One region of the Kocuria sp. CPCC 205231 genome, then DNA from elsewhere that is predicted to be linked to it. Evidence: riboswitches for the same ligand, from Rfam matches in the RefSeq annotation. Region 1 holds a riboswitch; the other holds the start of a gene.
The links. A riboswitch is a leader RNA that binds a small molecule or an ion and turns the genes downstream of it on or off. The one in region 1 is predicted to bind cyclic di-AMP.
Positions count from the first base shown of each region.

Region 2: it holds a riboswitch for cyclic di-AMP, as region 1 does, so the genes downstream of both, RF640_RS14670 (C40 family peptidase) here and RF640_RS00015 (NlpC/P60 family protein) in region 1, are expected to answer to the same signal.

Region 1 covers NZ_JAVKPP010000001.1:694-5,963, forward strand. The annotation lists gene RF640_RS00005 (hypothetical protein) at 1-235, opposite strand, end outside; gene RF640_RS00010 (ParA family protein) at 232-834, opposite strand; cyclic di-AMP (ydaO/yuaA leader) riboswitch at 1,370-1,555, shown strand; partial or broken gene RF640_RS00015 (NlpC/P60 family protein) at 1,654-2,061, shown strand; gene RF640_RS00020 (alpha/beta fold hydrolase) at 2,300-3,217, shown strand; gene RF640_RS00025 (pyridoxal phosphate-dependent aminotransferase) at 3,538-4,737, shown strand; gene RF640_RS00030 (2-hydroxyacid dehydrogenase) at 4,734-5,270, shown strand, end outside.
Region 2 covers NZ_JAVKPP010000014.1:94,435-99,704, forward strand. The annotation lists gene RF640_RS14655 (ArsR/SmtB family transcription factor) at 71-403, shown strand; gene RF640_RS14660 (cation transporter) at 400-1,110, shown strand; gene RF640_RS14665 (hypothetical protein) at 1,166-1,318, opposite strand; cyclic di-AMP (ydaO/yuaA leader) riboswitch at 1,606-1,796, shown strand; gene RF640_RS14670 (C40 family peptidase) at 1,802-2,446, shown strand; gene RF640_RS14675 (ArsR/SmtB family transcription factor) at 2,879-3,247, shown strand; gene RF640_RS14680 (cation diffusion facilitator family transporter) at 3,244-4,158, shown strand; gene RF640_RS14685 (DsbA family protein) at 4,207-4,899, shown strand; gene RF640_RS14690 (vitamin K epoxide reductase family protein) at 4,951-5,270, shown strand, end outside.

The sequences.
Region 1 (5,270 bases):
CCCCGAGCTGGATCGTGGGTTCCCGGCGCGGCCGGCCGCGGCCGCGCCTGGGTGCAGCTACCGCAGGCTCCGCCGTCTGTGCCGCTTGCACCGGCTGGGACGACACCACCGGTGTCGCGGGTTGGGGTGAGGTGGCGCGTGGGGGTGTGTAGTCGACCGGGTCGATGTGCTCATCCGGGGCCGGGCGGGGCCGACGGCGCTGGAGCGAGGCGGGACGCTCGGGCTGCTCGGTCATCGCAGCACCTTCTTCGCGATCGCCGTGTAGGCATCCAGCACGCGGGCGCCCTTGCGGTATTGGCCGTACCACTCCCCCGATATCCGTACCTCTTGGACGATGGCCCGGTCCGGGATCAACGGCTCCAGGAACAACCCCGTGGCACGCAGCTCCTCGAGGCTGGCCACCGCCGCCCGGCTCATGATCGTCTCCTTCACCCCGCCGACCACGATGCCGGCCTCCGTCAGGGTGTCCGGGGCACCCAGCTGCTGGCGGTGCCGGCGGTACTGGGCCACCATGCGCCGGGCCCCGTCCACCCCGTCGATGCCATCGCTGGTGGCGGTGGCGGCGTAAACCACGGTGTCCGCCGCGTTCAACGCCGAAAGAGTCAGCGGGCCGCCTTGGCGGTTGGGGCAGTCAATGACCACCACATCTGCCTGAAGGCCGGTCAGGGAGATCTTCAGCCGCAGCTCTGCGTGATCGGCCCGGTCGACCTCGCGGTTGGAGACGTTGCGGGCCGAGGGAATGACCCGGAGGTGGGGGTGCCACCCGCTGGGCATCGCGAGGTCCTCGGCCCAGCCTTCGGGGTTCTCATCGCCCAGGATCGCTCCGACGTGCATTCCTTTCGCCGTTGGCTGCACCTCAAACCCCATCGACGGTGCACTGCTTACTGGCCGGGCAAAGCCTGCACCGTGGAGGTGCCCGTGAAGAAGGCCGACCCACATCGAGGGATTTACACCGACACGATCACTGCTTTTTGTGAATTTGTGAATGGGCTCGGGGCATACCAAAAATCATTCTTGCCGCGCCAGCGGGATGCGATAACTGGCGCCAGCGGTCAAAGACTTTGAAGCTTTTCCGGCAAACTGCCGCACCAGCCTCAAGGTCGCCACCGAACACTCCGCTCCAGGGCAGGGGAGCGCTCGTCCATCGGCATGGCTCAGGTAGAGCCCCAGGTCAAGTGCACTTTTGTCTCGACCTGAGTCGTCCCGGGGATCTCCAGCGGCGCCTCTTACCGAACCACTTCGCCTGGGTGGGGAGGCGCCCTGCTGGGCCGACATAAGAGCCGAGACACGCCCGTGATCTAAGCGAGACTTTTTCGTTATTTTTCGGTTAGTGTTCTCTCCGTGCCGGTCGCCTCACCGATCGGTATCCCCGTGCACATCGCCGAATTCTGCCGGTGCCCGGGGCCCCCAGACATAACGCTCGGCAGAAGCGGGGGAACCATGAACGGTCCCTCCCCCGGGACCTAGGGGTTAAGTCGTCAGGGCCCCCGCCCTGACGACCGGGTGTCTCCCACCCGCATCCGACAGCTCACCTCGCAGGCAAGAGGGAGGACATCACTCATGCCCGTTTTCCAGTTCCGCATGCCCCGCCACCGCGCCCAGAGCTCGTCCCGTCTCGGACGCACCGCGATCCTGGCGGTCGCCGGCGGCGCCCTGGCGCTCAGCAGCGTGGCCCCGGCCCAGGCGGCCCCCGCCGCAGCCCCCCAGCAGCTCGTCAGCATCCAGTCCCAGTCCGGCAAGGCCGCGACCATCGCCGCCGCCGCCAAGAACCAGCTCGGCGTGGGTCAGGACTGCACGGCCCTGGTCACCAAGTCCCTGCGCGCAGCCGGGATCAACCACCACGGGTGGCCGGCCTCCTACCTGAAGCTCGGCACCCGGGTCTCCGCCGCCCAGGCCCAGCCCGGTGACCTGGTCTACTACGCCAACGGCGGCATGGGCTTCGCCCACATCGCCGTGTACATCGGCGGCGGCAAGGCCGTTCACGGCGGCTGGAACGGCAACCAGACGGTCATCCAAACCGTCAACGTTGGCTCCGGTCCCGTTTACCTCCGCGTGCGCTGACCCCACGCACGTGAGCGGGGAGTGCGGTTCCCGGCCGTCCCGGCAGGCACCGCACTCCCCCTCCCATATGGGGCCCCTGTCACCGTGATGGGTTCTGTCGAAGCCCTCGATCCCTGCAGGGAGAGGCAGGCGGTCACACGCCGTCGCCGCCCTGGTCGCGGGTGCAGCGACGTCCTAGCGTGGAGTCACCCGGCCGCCACAGACGCACGAGAGCGGCCCACAAACTGCAGGGGAACGCATGAGCGCGCAGCCGGAGGAGCAAGACAACCGCAGCGTCACCACACCGGACGGGCGCAGCCTGGAGTTCCGGCTCACCGGTCCGCCCGGAGACCTGCTGGTGGTCTTCCACCACGGGGCTCCCGGTGCCGCTGTCCCGTTCCGGCCGCTCGAGCGCGCGGCCGCGGACCGCGGGCTGCGCGCGCTCACCGTCTCGCGCCCCGGATACGGCGCCTCGGACCCGCTCCCGGAGGAGAAGGCCCCCGGCATAGTTGCCGACGCCGTGGCCGACACCCGGTGCGTCCTAGACGAGCTGGGGGTGGCGGACTTCCTCACCCTCGGCTGGTCCAGTGGCGCCCCGCGCGCCCTGGCCTGCGCTGCGCTGCTGCCCGATCGGTGCCGAGCGGCCTCCTCCCTCGCCGGCTACGCCCCGCCGCGCGTGGCGGGGTTGGATCCGGTCGCCGGGATGGACGAGGACAGCGCGGCGGAGTCCACCGCTGCCAGGAAGGGGCGCAGCGCGCTCGAGGCCTACCTCGAGGGGCGCATGGAGGCCATGAGCGCGGCGGCTTCAGCGCCCGGCAACGACGTCGTGGCACTCCTGCGCGCGATGCTCCCGCCCGTGGACCAGGCGGTGATGACCGGGGACTTCGCCGGATACGTGCTGGACACGGCCGAGCACTCTCTGCGCCAGGGCGTCGTGGGTTGGTGCGACGACGACCTCGCGGTGGACCGTCCGTGGGGCTTCGCCGTCGAGAGGATCACCGTGCCGACCCGGATCTGGCACGGCCGGGAGGACCGCACCGTTCCCGCGGCCCACGGGGAGTGGCTCGCCGCGCACGTGCCGGGCGCCCGGGCGCACCTGCTGGAGGACGAGGGACACCTCTCCCTCGTGGCACGACTCGACCGAGTCCTGGACGACCTGCTCGAGGCCGCTGGGTGACGAGCCGCGACTCCGCCACGACGGGACCGGGACCGCACTGGCGGCCGACAAGGTGCCGCCTGAGGTCGAACTCCGCGAGGAGCTGCTGCGCCGGCGTCCCGCATCTGGAGCCGGAGGGGTACGCATCGTGCCGTGTCGAACTTTTTCAGTCCGCACCTCCACTCCGACAGATGCTCCGTTGCCGATGACCACGATCTCGCGGCGATGTCCACTGAGAGAATCCATCCGGGGACCACTCTTCCCAGACTGATATATGAGTCGTATGCTCGACCCGGGTCCGCCAGCGGATCGATCGCCAACTCGACGAGGAGTGGAACGGCATGCGACAACTCGCGCACCGGCTCGACCGGCTGGGCACCGAGACCGCCTTCAGCGTCGCGCAAGCCGCGGCCGCTTGGAAGGCGAAGGGGAACCGTGTGTACCCCTTCCACCTCGGCGACATCAACATCCCGACGGCCCCGCACATCATCGAGGCGATGGACCGGGCCATCGCCGAGGGCTACACCGGCTACTGCCCGGGCCCGGGCATCCCCCAGCTGCGCGAGGCCCTCGCCGAGGACATCGGCTCGCGTCGTGGCATCAGCCTGGTCCCCGACAACGTCGTCGTGATGACGGGCGGCAAGCCCGTCATCACGAAGTTCCTGCAGGCGGTCATGAACCCGGGTGAGGAGGTGCTCTACCCGAACCCCGGCTTCCCGATCTACGAGTCGCAGATCGAGTACCTCGGGGGCACGGCCGTGCCGTACCGCTACCTCCCCACGGAGGACGGCTTCGCCATCGACCTCGACCAGGTGCGCGCGACGATCACCCCGAACACGGTCGCCATCATCTACAACGACCTGCAGAACCCCATCTCGGCCGAGTCGACGGCGGCCGAGCGCGAGGCCGTCGCGCAGCTCGCCCAGGAGCACGATCTCTGGGTGCTCTCCGACGAGGCCTACTTCGAGACGCGCTACGAGGGGGTCTCGAACTCGATCGCATCGCTCCCCGGCATGGCCGAGCGCACCGTCATCCTCTACACGTTCAGCAAGAAATTCGCGATGACCGGCTCCCGCCTCGGCTGCGCCGTCGCGCCGCTCGAGATCGCCAAGGTGCTCAGCACGCTCAACACCAACGACGAGTCCTGCACCACGCACTACGTGCAGTGGGCCGGCATCGAAGCACTCCGCGGCCCCCAGGAACCCGTGCAGCAGACGCTCGACATCCTGCGCGAGCGCCGGGATGCCGCCTGTGAGCTGGTGAACGCCATCCCCGGCATGCACGTGGCCGTACCGCAGTCGACGTTCTACCTGTTCCCCGACGTCACCCGGACCATGGAGAGCATGGGCTACACGGCAGTCGGTGACTTCGCCACGGCCGCCCTGCACCAGACCGGCGTCTCCTTCTGCACGCGTGAGCACTTCGGCCGGCGCCAGCCCGACGAGGATCGGCAGTACATCCGGCTCGCCTACTCGGGCATCGACGTCGCCGACATCCGCGACGGCCTCGGCCGCCTGCGCGAGTGGATCGAGACGGCATGAGCCGGGTCGTCGTCACGGGACGCGTGCCCGACGCCGCGGTCGAGAAGCTCCGCGCCTCCCACGAGGTCGAGATGTGGCCGGATCCGGAGCCGATCGGTCGCGAGGAGTTCCTGCGCCGGGTGGCCGGGGCGGATGCCGTGGTGAGTCTGCTCACCGAGCGCATCGACGCCGAACTGCTCGACACCGCCGGCCCGCAGCTGAAAGTGGTCGCGAACGTCGCCGTCGGCTACGACAACATCGACGTGTCCGCCTGCAGCGAACGCGACGTCGTGGCCACCAACACCCCCGGCGTGCTCACGGACGCCACCGCCGACATCGCCTTCGGCCTGATCCTCATGGCGACCCGCCGGCTCGGCGAGGGGGAACGGCTCATCCGTTCCGGCCGGGAGTGGAAGTGGGGCATGTTCTTCCTGCTCGGCAGCGGCCTGCAGGGCAAGACCCTCGGCGTCGTCGGCATGGGCGGCATCGGGCAGGCGACCGCGCGCCGGGCCCGGGCCTTCGGCATGGAGATCGTCTACCAGTCGCGCAGCGAG
Region 2 (5,270 bases), on a different contig from region 1:
CCGCTGGTGCGCCCGAGGGGTGCCATTAGGCCACTCCTCAACAGTACACAGAAACCTGTACCGTAGGGGGATGACCACGGTGACCCACACCCACACTTCGGCCCTGTCCCGGCTGGGCCATGCCCTCTCCGACGGGACCCGGACCCGGATCCTGCTGGCCCTCCGAGACGCCCCGGCCCGGCCCTCGGAACTGGCGCAGACCCTCGGCGTGTCCAAACAGGTGATGTCCAACCAGCTGGCCTGCCTGCGCGGGTGCGGGCTGGTGACCTCCACTGCTGAGGGGCGCAACACCTGGTACCGGTTGGCCGATCCCCGCCTCGGGTCTGCCCTGGGGGACCTGCTGGAGCTGGTGGTCACCGTGGACCCGACCTGCTGCTCCCCGGAAGGATGCACCTGCACATGAGCTCCCTGACCCTGGACCCCAAGCCCATCACCGATGCACGCCGGGCGGTGCTGCACCGGCGGGTGCGCTGGATCGTGGCCGGCACCATCACCTACAACGTGCTCGAGGCGGTCATCGCCCTGACCGCCGGCACCATCGCCTCCTCCTCGGCGCTGATCGGCTTCGGCCTGGATTCGATCGTGGAGGTCCTCTCCGCGGCGGCGGTGGCGTGGCAGTTCGCCGCCCCGGACCCGCACCAACGGGAGAAGGTGGCGATGCGGGTGATCGCGTTCTCCTTCTTCGGCCTGGCCGCCTTCGTCACCGTCGATGCGATCCGCGCCTTGGTCGGGGCCGCCGAGCCGGAACACTCCCCGGTCGGCATCGGACTGGCCGCGGTGAGCCTGGTGATCATGCCGTTCCTGTCCTGGTTCGAACGCCGCACCGGCCGGGAACTGGGCTCCGCTTCTGCGGTGGCTGACTCCAAGCAGACCCTGTTGTGCACCTACCTCTCGGCGGTGCTGCTGGTGGGCTTGGTCCTCAACAGCACCCTGGGCTGGGCCTGGGCCGACCCGCTGGCCGCCCTGGTGATCGCCGCCGTGGCGGTCAAGGAGGGGGCGGAGGCCTGGCGCGGGGACGCCTGCTGCTCCCCGGTGGCCGTCCTGCTGGATGAGGACGGCGACGGGTGCGCCGACGGGTGCAGCTCCGGCTGCGCCTGCTGCGCCCACTGAACACGGTCAGCACGCCCCGGCGCCCGGAGACGAGGGCGCCGGGGCGCACAGCTTCTCAGGAACCGAGGTAGACGGAGATCGCGGTGAACAACGCAAATCTGCCGGTGAGCAGGATCGGTCCCGGCACGCTGGTGTCGCCTTCGTGGGCTTGGTCGGGCATCTCCTCGACCACAACGCTGGCTAACGTTCCGCCAGCCAGTGCGAGCACGGACAGAGCCTAAATTTCCGGGGCTTGAAGTGGCTCCTGTCTCCACCGCTGTGTGGGCGACGACTCCCCGCGCAGCGCCCACGCACCAACAAGTCACCTCACTCAAAGCGCAGAGCTCCCCGTTTTTCTCGGGAAATTAGCAGGAAAAATACGACAACAATTCAGGTTTTCATCGAGTCTTGACCATTTCTTTACGGTCTCTATACATTCCCGAATTGGATTGTGATTGTTTCGTAATCTCCTTGTACTCTTCAATGCGTGCCGACCACTGATCCTGTCGGCGCCCTCGTGGCACATCGCCGAGTTCTGCCGGTGCCCGGGGTTCCTGAAGAGAAATCGCTTGGCAGAAGCGGGGGAACCATTACCGGTCCCGGTGTACCGGGGCCTTGGGGTTAAGTCGTTCAGAGCGCGCGCGTTCTGCGGCCGGGTGTCTCCCACCCGCATCCGACAGCTCACCTCGTAGGCAAAGGGAGGAATTCAACCATGTCGCTTTTCACGCAGAACACTGCCCGTCACCGTGCCGAGACCTCCTCGCGTGCCGTGCGTACCACCACCATCGCCGCCGCCGCCGGCGCCGCACTGGTGGGCTCCATCGCTCCGGCCCAGGCCTACGCCGAGATCCCCGCCGCCTCCGGGTCCTCCTATGCGGCTCCGGCTTCGGCAACGGCCAACCTGGCCTCCGACTCCTACCGGGCCCCGGTCGCCGCGCAGCCCGCCGCTCCGGCCCCGCAGCAGAGCGCCGCCACCTCGAGCGTGACCCCGCAGTCCAACGCCACCACCGAGATCGCCCCGGCCGCCGGCGGCATCGTGGGCACGGCCATGCAGGGCGTGGGCACCGGCTACGTCTGGGGCGGGACCTCCTTCGGGGCCTGGGACTGCTCCGGATTCACCGGCTGGGTCTACGCCCAGCAGGGCATCGACATCCCCCGCACCAGCTTCCAGCAGATCGCCGCAGCCACCCCGACGTCCACCCCGCAGCCCGGTGACCTGGTGTCCCAGAACGGTGGCAACCACATCGGCATCTACATCGGTGGCGGCAAGATGGTCTCGGCGCTGAACCCGACCCAGGGCACCTTCGTCCACTCCGTCAACGCCATGCCCGTCGACGGGTACTACACCTACCGGTAAGCCTCGCCGATGCGGTGATGGCCAGCCGGTGGGCTCATCCGTCAGGTGCGGAGTGCCCCGCCAGGATCATCGTCGATGGACCGCATGGGTGCTCCCCGCGGCTGTAGCCGCAGACTCGAACGATTGCCACGATCCTGTCGATGTGCGCCCGCCCGCGAATCGGCACACGGGGAGCAGTCCTGCGGAGAGGCTCGGAGAGTGCTCATGGCCTTGCCCTGTCTTCCGCTGGACGCGGGCAGTGCTCATCCTGCTCCGCCTCGGCATTGGAGCGAGGGCTCCTGGGGGTGCAGCGATGGCTCGGGGGACGAGGATGCCGCAGTGGCGGACGGCACCCCCGTCCGCCTTCACCGTATGAATACGAGCTGGACATTGCCCGATCATCAAGAGAAGCCCCCATCTCATTTGATACAGATTCTGCTGTACGGTTATTGCATGAGGATCTTGTCCCCGGTCGAGGTGATGTCCCGTTTCGGCAAAGCACTGGCCGATCCCACCCGAGCCGCGGTGCTGCTGCAACTGCAGCAAGGCCCAGCGGTGCCCTCGGAACTGGCGGCCCGGATCGGGGTGAGCCGGCAGATCCTGTCCAACCACCTGGCCTGTCTGCGCGATTGCGGGCTGGTCGTGGGCGTGCCGGTGGGGCGCAACGTGCGCTATGAACTCTCGGACCCGAAGCTGGCCCACGCGTTGGAGGACCTGCTGGGCACGATCCTGACCGTCGAGCCGGTGTGCCGGTGCGGGACACCCGAGTGCGCCGCCGAGGACCTTCCCGATGACGCCACCACCCAGAAGATTCCGGCATGAGCGGCGAGCACGATCATTCCCACGCCGGCGCCGGGCGGCGGGGGAAGCTGGCGGTGGTCTTCGCCATCACCGCCACGATCATGGTCGCCGAGATCATCGGCGCGGTGATCTCGGGCAGCCTGGCGCTGCTGGCCGATGCCGGACACATGTTCACCGACTCGGCCGGACTGCTCATCGCCCTCACGGCTGCGACCCTGGCTTTGAGACCGGCCACGGACAAACGCACCTGGGGGTACCAACGCGCCGAGATCGTCGCCGCGGCCGCCCAAGCCTCGGTGTTGCTGGCCGTGGGCGGATTCATCGCCGTCGAAGGTGTACGCCGGCTATTGGAGCCTCCCGAGGTCGAGTCCACGGCCATGCTGTGGTTCGGGGTGATCGGACTGGTCGGCAACATCATCGGGCTGGTCATCCTCGCCTCGGGCCGGGGCGAGAACCTGAACATGAAGGCCGCGTTCCTGGAGGTGGCCAACGACGCCCTGGGCTCGGTAGCGGTGATCGTCTCGGCGATCGTCATCGCCACCACCGGGTGGACCCGAGCGGATGCGGTCGTGTCCTTGTTGATTGCCGCCCTGATCGTGCCGCGGGCTCTGATGCTGCTGCGCGACACCATTGAGGTCCTGATGGAAACCACCCCGAAGGGCCTGGACCTCGAGCAGGTGCGCACCCGCCTGGAAGCCCTGCCGCACGTGGTCGGTGTGCACGATCTGCACGCTTCGCGCATCGACTCCGACACCCCGGTGCTCTCGGCCCACGTCACCGTCCACGACGGCTGCCTGAGCGCTGAGCACGCCGGTGTGGTGCTGGCGGATTTGCAGGCCTGCGTGGCCCGTGACTTCGACGTGGCCATCGAGCACTCCACCTTCCAGATCGAACCGGCCTCCCACCGCCACGATGAGCCCCTCCACCCCTAGCCCCCTCCACCGGTACGCCCTGCTGCCGGAGACAGAACGGACACCCCTGTGAGCACTACCGCCAGCCCGCCCACCCCACAGCAGAAGCCCTCGAAGGCCAAGATCATCGTGTGGGTCCTCCTGGCCGCCGTTGTGGCCGCCGTGGCCATCCCGATCCTCATCGCCCGTGCCAACTCCACCCCCGATACGGTGCCCCAGGGCCAGGGCCAGGGGCAGGTCGTGCGGGAGAACAGTCGGGTGCTCTCCCAGGCACCGGACGAACAGGCCGTGCTGGTGGAGTTCCTGGACTATGAGTGCGAAGGGTGCCGGGCCGCCTACCCCGTCATCGAGGAGCTGCGGGCCGAGTACGCCGACACGGTCACCTTTGTCCACCGCTACTTCCCGCTGCCGGGCCACCGCAACTCCATGAACGCCGCCCTCGCGGTCGAAGCCGCCGCCCAGCAGGGACAGTACGAGCCGATGTACCAGCGCATGTTCGAGACCCAGGAACAGTGGGGAGAGTCGGCCGAGGACCAGAGCGCGGTCTTCCGCGGCTTCGCGCAAGCCATCGGCCTGGACATGGCCGCCTTCGATGCCGCGGTGGCCGATCCGGCCACCCAGCAGCGCATCGAACTCGACGTCGCTGACGGTGAGGCTCTGGGCGTGGGCGGAACCCCGACCTTTTACCTCGATGGGGAAGTCCTGAACCCGGAGACGCTGGAGCAGTTCCGAGCCGAGATCGAAGCCGCCGCCACCAGCTGACCCCCTCCATCACGAGACCACTGACCGCTTGCACCTTCGAGGGGCCCTCCCATGACTGATACCACGACCATCGACCGCCCCCACGGCGCCGAACCGGACGCCGCGGCGCACCTGCCCGGCTTCGCCCGCCACCGCCCCTTCGCCCTGGTCCTGCTGGTGACCGGGGTGATCGGCTGGATCGCCTCGGCGATCCTGGTGCTCGAACGTTTGGAGCTCTACCGCGACCCCGACCACGTCACCAGCTGTGACATCAACCCCTGGGTGTCCTGCGGGCAGGTCATGGGCACCTGGCAGTCGGAACTGTTCGGCTTCCCCAACCCGCTGATCGGCATCGTGGCCTTCGCCGTGGTCATCACCACCGCCATGGCCGC